Regions from separate parts of the Vibrio sp. Y176 genome, predicted to be linked through region 1. Evidence: predicted binding sites of a transcription regulator. Region 1 holds the regulator's gene; each other region holds the start of a gene.
What was found. The regulator CRP, encoded in region 1, controls carbon source genes, mostly activating them, when cyclic AMP is high. The targets are predictions, from matches to a motif close to TGTGANNNNNNTCACA.
Positions count from the first base shown of each region.

Region 2: R7O13_RS16350 (NupC/NupG family nucleoside CNT transporter) is a predicted target of CRP. The motif match lies at 942-957, and genes of this name have one in related genera.
Region 3: deoD (purine-nucleoside phosphorylase) is a predicted target of CRP. The motif match lies at 997-1,012, and genes of this name have one in related genera.
Region 4: recB (exodeoxyribonuclease V subunit beta) is a predicted target of CRP. The motif match lies at 1,027-1,042, and genes of this name have one in related genera.

Region 1 covers NZ_JAWOQS010000017.1:16,172-18,379, reverse strand. The annotation lists gene R7O13_RS22495 (DUF1338 domain-containing protein) at 1-466, shown strand, start outside; gene crp (cAMP-activated global transcriptional regulator CRP) at 603-1,235, opposite strand; gene R7O13_RS22485 (phosphoribulokinase) at 1,476-2,208, opposite strand, start outside.
Region 2 covers NZ_JAWOQS010000006.1:182,699-184,906, forward strand. The annotation lists gene R7O13_RS16350 (NupC/NupG family nucleoside CNT transporter) at 1-797, opposite strand, end outside; gene R7O13_RS16355 (TatD family hydrolase) at 1,002-1,775, opposite strand; gene R7O13_RS16360 (DUF5363 family protein) at 1,762-1,959, opposite strand; gene prfC (peptide chain release factor 3) at 2,054-2,208, opposite strand, start outside.
Region 3 covers NZ_JAWOQS010000002.1:520,092-522,299, forward strand. The annotation lists gene R7O13_RS06495 (DUF523 and DUF1722 domain-containing protein) at 1-732, opposite strand, end outside; gene deoD (purine-nucleoside phosphorylase) at 1,131-1,841, shown strand; gene R7O13_RS06505 (hypothetical protein) at 1,912-2,208, shown strand, end outside.
Region 4 covers NZ_JAWOQS010000006.1:122,901-125,108, forward strand. The annotation lists gene recB (exodeoxyribonuclease V subunit beta) at 1-908, opposite strand, end outside; gene recC (exodeoxyribonuclease V subunit gamma) at 1,227-2,208, opposite strand, start outside.

The DNA.
Region 1 (2,208 bases):
TGTGAAAAATTTGGTGGCACAAATCGATGCTGACAAGCTGAAAGATAGCGCATTCTTACATGGTGGGCGCTTGTGGGATTTAAGCTTTGCTGATTACCAAACGTTGGCTAAAGAAAGTGAGTACGCATCTTGGCTTGCGGCGCATGGTTACGGAGCAAACCACTTCACGGTGAGCGTTAACCAGCTCAATGAATATGAAGAAGTGAAGCAGGTAAACGATCATCTGCGTACCGCTGGGTTTACCATTAATGAAAATGGTGGTGAAGTGAAGGGCACTCCTGAGGTGTTGCTAGAGCAGTCATCGACCATGGCAGATAAAGTAGCGGTTCGTTTTAGCGAAGGCACTGAAATTATCCCTGGCGGGTTTTATGAATTTGCTAAGCGCTATCCGATGGAAAATGGTGATTTGTACCCAGGTTTCGTGGCCGCTTCAGCTGACAAAATCTTTGAAAGTACGAATGGCTAAGTTTTAGGGTTAACCTGTTAAGCTTACTCATTAGTGTTCGCTGCACCCTATCTCATTTGGTCATGAGTAAATAAAAAGCCACCAATGTTGCCATTGGTGGCTTTTATAATTTTGTTCGTGTCACTCTAGTTCGAGATTAACGAGTACCGTAAACCACGATGGTTTTACCGTGAGCAGAGATTAGGTTCTGCTCTTCTAGCATCTTCAAGATACGACCTACTGTCTCACGAGAACAGCCAACAATTTGACCGATTTCTTGACGAGTGATCTTGATTTGCATGCCGTCTGGGTGAGTCATTGCGTCTGGTTGTTTTGCAAGGTTCAGAAGCGTCTGAGCGATACGACCAGTTACGTCTAGGAACGCCAGGTCACCCACTTTTTGGCTAGTTACTTGAAGACGACGAGCCATCTGCGCAGAAAGACGCATTAGGATGTCTGGGTTTACTTGGATAAGCTGACGGAACTTCTTGAAAGAAATTTCAGCAACTTCACAAGGAGATTTAGCACGAACCCAAGCTGTGCGCTCTTGGTCTTCCTCGAATAGACCAAGTTCACCAATAAAGTCTCCTTGGTTTAGGTAAGAAAGGATCATCTCCTTACCTTCTTCGTCTTTGATAAGAACCGCAACAGAACCTTTAACGATGTAGTACAAAGTTTCTGCCTTTTCGCCCGCGTGAATTAGCGTGCTCTTTGAAGGGTACTTATGAATATGACAGTGTGAAAGAAACCACTCTAATGTTGGGTCGGTTTGAGGTTTACCTAGAACCATAATATCTCACTTCCTCTGCAGGGTACGCTTGCGCTATCCATATTTTAGCTAAGCCTGAATTAGGCCTACTAGAATAAGAGCACTTTTTATATGCTGCAAGCTCTCTTGTGTTTCGGTAAGAAATAGTATCCTTTTTCGAAAACGATTTCTTGATTTTAATCGTGCCATGATTGAGATTTTGTAAGCAAAACTGTGCACATGATCACGGTATGAAAAGTAAACATCTTCGCAGGCAGGTTTTTAGCCAATTTTCCCTGTTTCGATGAGCTGTTGTAGGATAGGCCGAACTATGAGCTCCATTGCAAAGCTCATCTTACCGCCGGGTACGACAATCGTGTTGTGGCGTGACATGAATGAGCCATCAATCATGGCCAGCAGATATGGGAAGTCGACATTCTTGATACCGCGTAGGCGAATCACCACAAAACTCTCATCCAAACTAGGGATGCCTTTTGCATTAAGTGGGTTGGAAGTATCAACGGTCGGTACGCGCTGGAAGTTGATGTGAGTACGAGAAAACTGCGGAGTGATATAGTTGAGGTAATCGTCCATGGATCGCACGATTGAGTCCATTACCGCTTCACGCGAATGGCCGCGATCGCGAGTGTCACGTACGAATTTTTGTATCCACTCTAAGTTCACAATCGGCACCATGCCGATTAAGAAATCCACATGTTGAGCAACATTAACATCGCCATCGACCACGCCACCATGTAACCCTTCATAAAACAGCACGTCGCTGTTTTCGGGTAAGTCTTGCCACGGTGTAAACGTGCCTGGCATTTGATTGTAGGGAACCGCTTCGTCAAACGTGTGCAGATAACGGCGCACGCTGCCAGTGCCGTCATGCCCGAACTTACGGAAAAACTCTTCTAATCCCGGGAAGTCATTAGCTTGTGGGCCAAAGTAGCTAATGTGTCGACCTTGCTCGCGGGCTTTGCGAATTTCGATGTCCATTTCTGGGCGAGTAAAG
Region 2 (2,208 bases), on a different contig from region 1:
ATTGCACCTACGTTAAGCGCAAGTTGTAGACCAGAAGCCGCACCGCCCGCAGCTGCGTCGATTACGTTAACTGGTTTGTCGTCACCGCCGTCCATCGCTTCTTCGATACTTTCGTGAGGCTGGTCAGTCTCAGGGTGAAGAATTTTAGCGAACAGTAGACCACCTGGTGCTGCCATGAATGATGCCGCAACTAGGTACTCTAGTGGAACACCCATAGATGCGTAACCAGCTAGTACACCACCAGCAACAGAAGCTAGACCACCACACATTACCGCGAATAGCTCTGATTGAGTCATTTTTGGAACGAATGGACGAACAACTAGAGGTGCCTCAGTTTGACCTACGAAGATGTTAGCTGCCGCTGACATTGATTCCGCACGCGAAGTGCCTAGCGCTTTTTGTAGTGCGCCACCAAGAATCTTGATAACCCATTGCATAACGCCAATGTAGTAAAGAACTGAAATCAGTGCAGAGAAGAAGATCAGTGTAGGAAGAACACGGAATGCGAAGATGAAACCGCCGCCGCCGAATACTTCGAACATCTTGTCAGAAACAAGACCACCGAACAGGAATGATGAACCATCGTTACCGTAGTTGATAACGTTAGAAACACCTGAAGAGAAACCGTTTAGTAGATCACGGCCCCAAGGTACATACAGAACAAATGCACCTAATGCGAATTGGATAGCGAATGCGCCACCCACAGTTCTAAAGTTGATAGCTTTTCGGTTGTTAGAAAATGCCACTGCAATCGCAAGAAGCACTACCATACCGATTAGGCTCATAAACAGGCTCATAGTTTATGACTTCCTTATAAGTTATTTATTGGCGTGTTACAAAATGGAGCTATAAAGCGGGGGCAATTATACTCATGCAGAATCAATTAAAGTAATGCCAGCCTCACACTTTCCTATAAGATTCATGATTGATTCAACCAGCTTTGTGAGTTAATTCACAATAAGCAGGAAAACGTTTTCGATTTCAAACCACATCTTTAGATTTTATTCACATATCGAGAAAGCAAAATTGCTATTTTTCCACAGTTGAGAGGCAATCGATTGCTTTCGGCCGTTATGCAACTCTACGAGCTCATTAAAGACGTGAATGAGTTTGGCTGGGTGATTTGACTCCCCTTGATATCCAAGTATAGGCATATCTGGTGCGTCTGTTTCGATTACTAGGTTTTCGAGTGGTAATTTTTGAATTGCGTCGCGTGTTTTCTTGGCTCTTGGGTAGGTAATCGTTCCTCCTACACCGATAAAAAAACCTAATTTGACCCACTCCATGGCTTGCTGATAACTCCCAGAAAAAGCGTGTAGCACACCACCTCTAGGGAGATTCGCCGCTTTCACCATTTGAATGAGGCGATTGTGCGCTTTTCGGCTATGTAAAATAACTGGGAGTTCGAAGCGTCTAGCCAGCTCAAATTGAACTTCAAGTATCTTTTCTTGCAACTGTGGATCAACATCAATGGCAAAATCTAAACCACACTCTCCTATTGCCACGCACTGCTGCCCTTTTTGATTTAGATAGCCTTCTAGCTCTGTAAGGTGCTGCTCAACGTTATCTTCAAGAAAATACGGATGAAAGCCGAGCGCATAATACAAATTGGCATGTTGCTCTGCCAAAGTGTGAATACGAGCCCAGTTTTGCGGACCGACGGAAGGAATCAAAATTCTTGCGACGCCTTGCGTTTGAGCAAGCTCAAGTTGATGTGCAAAGTCATCTTGAAACACATCAAAATCAAAGTGGCAGTGCGTATCAAAGAGCTTCATCTTGACGCTTTTTATCTGTATCTGCGGGCAGAAAATCAGAGGATGGTTGGGCTTCACTCTTCTCTTCAGTTTGATGGGCTGGGTCTTTTCGATATGGGACACAACTGCGTTTCTGATCGGGAGTTAACCCCATCTCTTTACACCAGTTGTCGTAACGCTTTAGCCCACGTTTAAACCAATTCATATCTTATCCTTATATAAAAACGCCCTTGGCTAAGTTTATAGCCAAGGGCGTTTTAAAATCTAGTTTGCGTTAAGGCTTACCCTAACCGCGCAAATTAGTGCTCACGCGTCGCACGGAAATCAACGTCAGGGAAACGCTCTTTCGCCAAGTTTAAGTTAACCATTGTTGGAGCGATATACGTTAGGTTATCACCACCATCCAATGCTAAGTTTGCTTGATTCTTGCGTTGGAACTCATCCAGTTTCTTCG
Region 3 (2,208 bases), on a different contig from region 1:
CACATTTGTGTTGTTTTTGCGGCTAGCCCGATTCGTTAACGCCTTCATAAGTCCTAAACGATACTCTTGGTAAAAGTCTTCAATTTCATAATTAGCGACATCAGCGACTAAGCGGCCAAGGGAGCGGTATGACTCTGGGTGGTGTGCCATTAACGTCAGTTTGTAGCGCGAATGAAAGTCGATGATTTTGCCACGAGTAGGCTCACCTTCCATCGAGCCGTAAAAGTCATTTAGACAAAATACTCGAGTAATAAAATTTTCTTTCAATACAGGGTCGTTAAGTCTGCCATCCTCTTCAACAGGCAACCAAGGCATTTTTTGCATCAATGTTTGTGTATACAAGCCAACACCTTCTTTCGCAGCACTGTTCTTGCTGTAAACCTTGACTCGCTCCATGCCACAAGTTGGTGACTTGGCACAAACGATGTAACCACAAAGCTGCTCGCTTTGAAGTTCATCTACTTTATTGGCCGAGTAAGTGAGCATATTGTCGGTATGATCATTTTCTGGATTTTTGGTTTCAACCAATGCAACACGCTCTTCATTAGAAACAAGACGAATTGTTGGACGGGGTACTGGCATACCTACGCCGACTTCAGGGCATACCGAAACAAAGTCAAAATACGGGCTGAGCTCTTTAGTCACAAAGTTGCTCACCTTATGACCAGAGTCAAAACGCACTCGTTCACCCAAAACACACGAACTGATACCTACTTTGATTGAAGATTCCATGATGACGCATCCCTATACAAAAAGTTTTGTTGTATAACTTATAGCAAGCCTTTCCAGATTGTACAAGAAAATAAGTTGTACAATTTAATCGTTTTACTTCACTCGAAAGTATTTCGATCAACCAGCTGTCAGAAAAAAGTTTGGCCCAAAAACAAAGAATTTGTGCGCGCAATCGACAAACTGCTCAAAAGCAAATCGATTGCTCTTTTGATTTCAACAGATTTGGTTATCAATAGTAGTTGCAGTTTCTAAATGCGTGGTTTTTGTGACTAAGCTCTCAAGGGGCTACTGTACGTCCCGATATTATTGCCTCAACGAAAACGAACAAGTTCAACAGAATTGGTAATAGCGTTCTATAATAGAGGCGTTTTATCAAAACAAAACTTTGGAGAGCACTTATGGCAACCCCACACATTAACGCACAACCAGGTGATTTCGCTGAAACAGTTCTAATGCCAGGCGACCCGTTGCGCGCTAAATACATCGCTGAAACGTTCCTAGAAGATGTGAAACAAGTTTGTGACGTTCGCAACATGTTCGGCTTTACTGGCACTTACAAAGGCAAAAAAGTTTCTGTAATGGGCCACGGCATGGGTATCCCGTCTTGCTGTATCTACGTACACGAGCTAATCGCTGAATACGGCGTGAAAAACGTTATCCGTGTAGGTAGCTGTGGTGCAGTACGTGACGACGTGAAACTAATGGACGTTGTTATCGGTATGGGTGCTTCTACAGACTCTAAAGTTAACCGTATCCGTTTCAACAACCACGATTTCGCAGCAATCGCTGATTACGGTCTTCTAGAAGAAGCAGTTAACCAAGCGCGCGCTCAGGAAGTGCCTGTAAAAGTAGGTAACGTATTCTCTGCAGACCTGTTCTACACACCAGAAGCAGACATCTTCGAGAAGATGGAAAAACTAGGCATCCTAGGTGTAGACATGGAAGCGGCTGGTATCTACGGCGTAGCAGCTGACCTAGGCGCGAAAGCACTGACTATCCTGACAGTTTCTGACCACATCATCCGTGGTGAAAAACTAAGCTCAGAAGAGCGTCAGAAGTCGTTCAACGACATGATGAAAGTTGCACTAGAAACTGCAATCAACATCTAAGAACAAATAGTAAGTAATAATTTGCAGCCAGAGTTATGCTGGCTGCCCGAATTATCCCGAGGGGGCGATTGTGTCTAACGGCGAACTGCCAAAAGACGCAGATGGGTTACAACTCAACTTTTGTAAAACATTGGCGTGTGACAACTTTGGATTGAGTGATGCAAAGCGTTACGTTCTGCAACATGCGAACCCTAAGCGTCCGGCGATGGTATGCCGTGAATGTGGAGCTTTCCCCCCCTTACTTAATAATCGCGATGTCGTGAACGAACTTCATCGCCTGCGGCACGTCCACAGTGACGGGTTGCCTGCTTGCCGTAATGATGATTGCGACAACTTTGGACTTTCTGTCCACACTCACAAACACCTC
Region 4 (2,208 bases), on a different contig from region 1:
AATTTCTCCAGCTTGTCTGGATAATCGTAACTTGTGGTTTCCGTTGCTGCCCAAGCGTTTACCGCCTCCAACCACGTCGGCAGAGACTTTTTGGTATAGCTACGTTTGTTAATATCTGAATCTGAAATCAGCGTGAAGAAGTCATCTTGGCTTTCTCGCCACTGTGCTTTTAATTCATCAATTTTTTTCAAATTTTCAGTATGAAGATCAGCCAAACTGCCTTTCATTGCTGGAACAGAAAGGCTTAACGGCGCGCCGGTTAAGTAATTGCTGATGTCAGACAACAACGCAGATGGAGAGCCCCATAGCTGGCGAATTTCTCCAGCCAAGGTAAATGGCAACGGGTAGAAATTGCGGCGCCAGTAATCGGCTACAACTTGCGCTTTTAGGTGACTTTCATCGGTCACAAACTCGTTATTAAATCGGCTGCCAGATTCAAACGCATTTTGCGTTAGCATACGTTGGCAAAAACCGTGAATGGTGTAGACCGCCGCCTCGTCCATCTGACGCTCTGCCTGCAATAAAATTTCTGCGGCTTGCTTGTGATCGTCAAACTCATTAAGCAAAGGTTGGATCACCGGATCGGAACTCTGTCCACGCGCAAACGCGATTCGCGCATCATGGATTCTTGCCCTGATACGATCGCGTAATTCCGCAGTTGCCGCTTCGGTAAAGGTTACGACCAGAATTTGGTCGACCGTAAGCGGTACGCGATGTCGAGTTTCCGCGCTGCCGTGACCAAGCAAAAGGCGCAGATATAAACCTGCAATAGTGAAGGTTTTACCTGTACCTGCTGATGCCTCGATTAACCTCGCACCGTGCAGAGGAAACGTCATCGGTTCTAGTGGCGTTGGTTGAGGTTGCTCTGTGCGGTCTAACGTATGTAGAGGACACTCTGCACCTGACATTTGATCCATAACGCTGAATCTCTCCGGATTATTTACTAGGACGTATCACCTAATAAATGTGATCTATAGTTAAAAATTCTATTAATATGTTTAACAAGTTGGATAATTTAGAGCTTTGTGAGATCTTTCTCACGGTTATCCATAAGACGTACCGTTAGTATGCGCCCCACGAGATAAGCCAAACCTTTTTGGCGGCACAACTCAAATGAATTAAACAAAAGTATCATGGTCCCTCTGACCTTGTGGCCGTACAGCGAACGCCCTACAAAAAATAATGATTTTCTGGCGGCCACCCTTCTCTTTATCCAACTTTCTTTATCACGCTTTTACATCATCAGCGTCTTGAACCGCTAAGCGCGCACCTTGCAGAACTAATGCTGTCAGCAAACGAACTTCTGAAGCCAACTCATCATTCCAAGCAGGCCAAATTCGAGAGATGTACGCATTATTGCCTTCGCCCGGGCTCATGAAGCCATCATTGAATGCGTCAGCCATTTTCTTCAAAGATTTCTCTTCGTCATCGACCCACTGACCGCGGCTAAAGCCCGCTTCAACACAAGCCAACGCCGTTTTCGGGAAATAAGGCAAAGGCTTAGTCATGCCTTCGAAGAATAAGCGAACTAATTCAGTCAGTAGCTGTTTGGCATACTGAGCATCGGCAATTTCTGGGTAGATCAAATGCAGCGCGCCTTCTTTACGATCGTAGCCAATCAGATGAGTTTTCTTGGCATAACCCGACGCCGACATGGCAAGGTGATCGATCCACGCTGCAAGGTAATCTTGCGCTCGAATCTTACCGCTTCGGTAGCGAATCAAACCGGATTGGTAGCATTGAGTCAGCCAACCAGTCAGGCGAACGTTTTTCTCTTCGCCTTCATTTCGCTCAAACAAAGAGTCAAACGTCAGGTCGATTTCCAAATCGTCTTGAGGCGCACCAGATAAAAACGCCAGTTTGTCCACCAGCTCTTCCGCCTGAACTCGGTTGGTTTCAAACTCGATATCACCAAACGCCCCCACCGGCAGTTTGCCTTGCGCGCGCTGTTGACTCATAAAGTGTTTAAGCACCTCTGTTTTTTTCTCTGGCTGCATCAATGTCGTTTCAAGCAAGGTTTCTAACAGCTCATCACGCATTTGATAACTTTCCAAACCACCTAAAACAAAGGGTTCGTCGTCTTCCATCACCGGCAGTGGCGGTTCAAAGATTACTTTTAAACGACGATTGAAAAAATACTGCACAGGTAAGCGCCAGAAACGTTGCAACTCGACTAAGTCGAGCTCAAGTGGGAACGTCGCTCCTAAC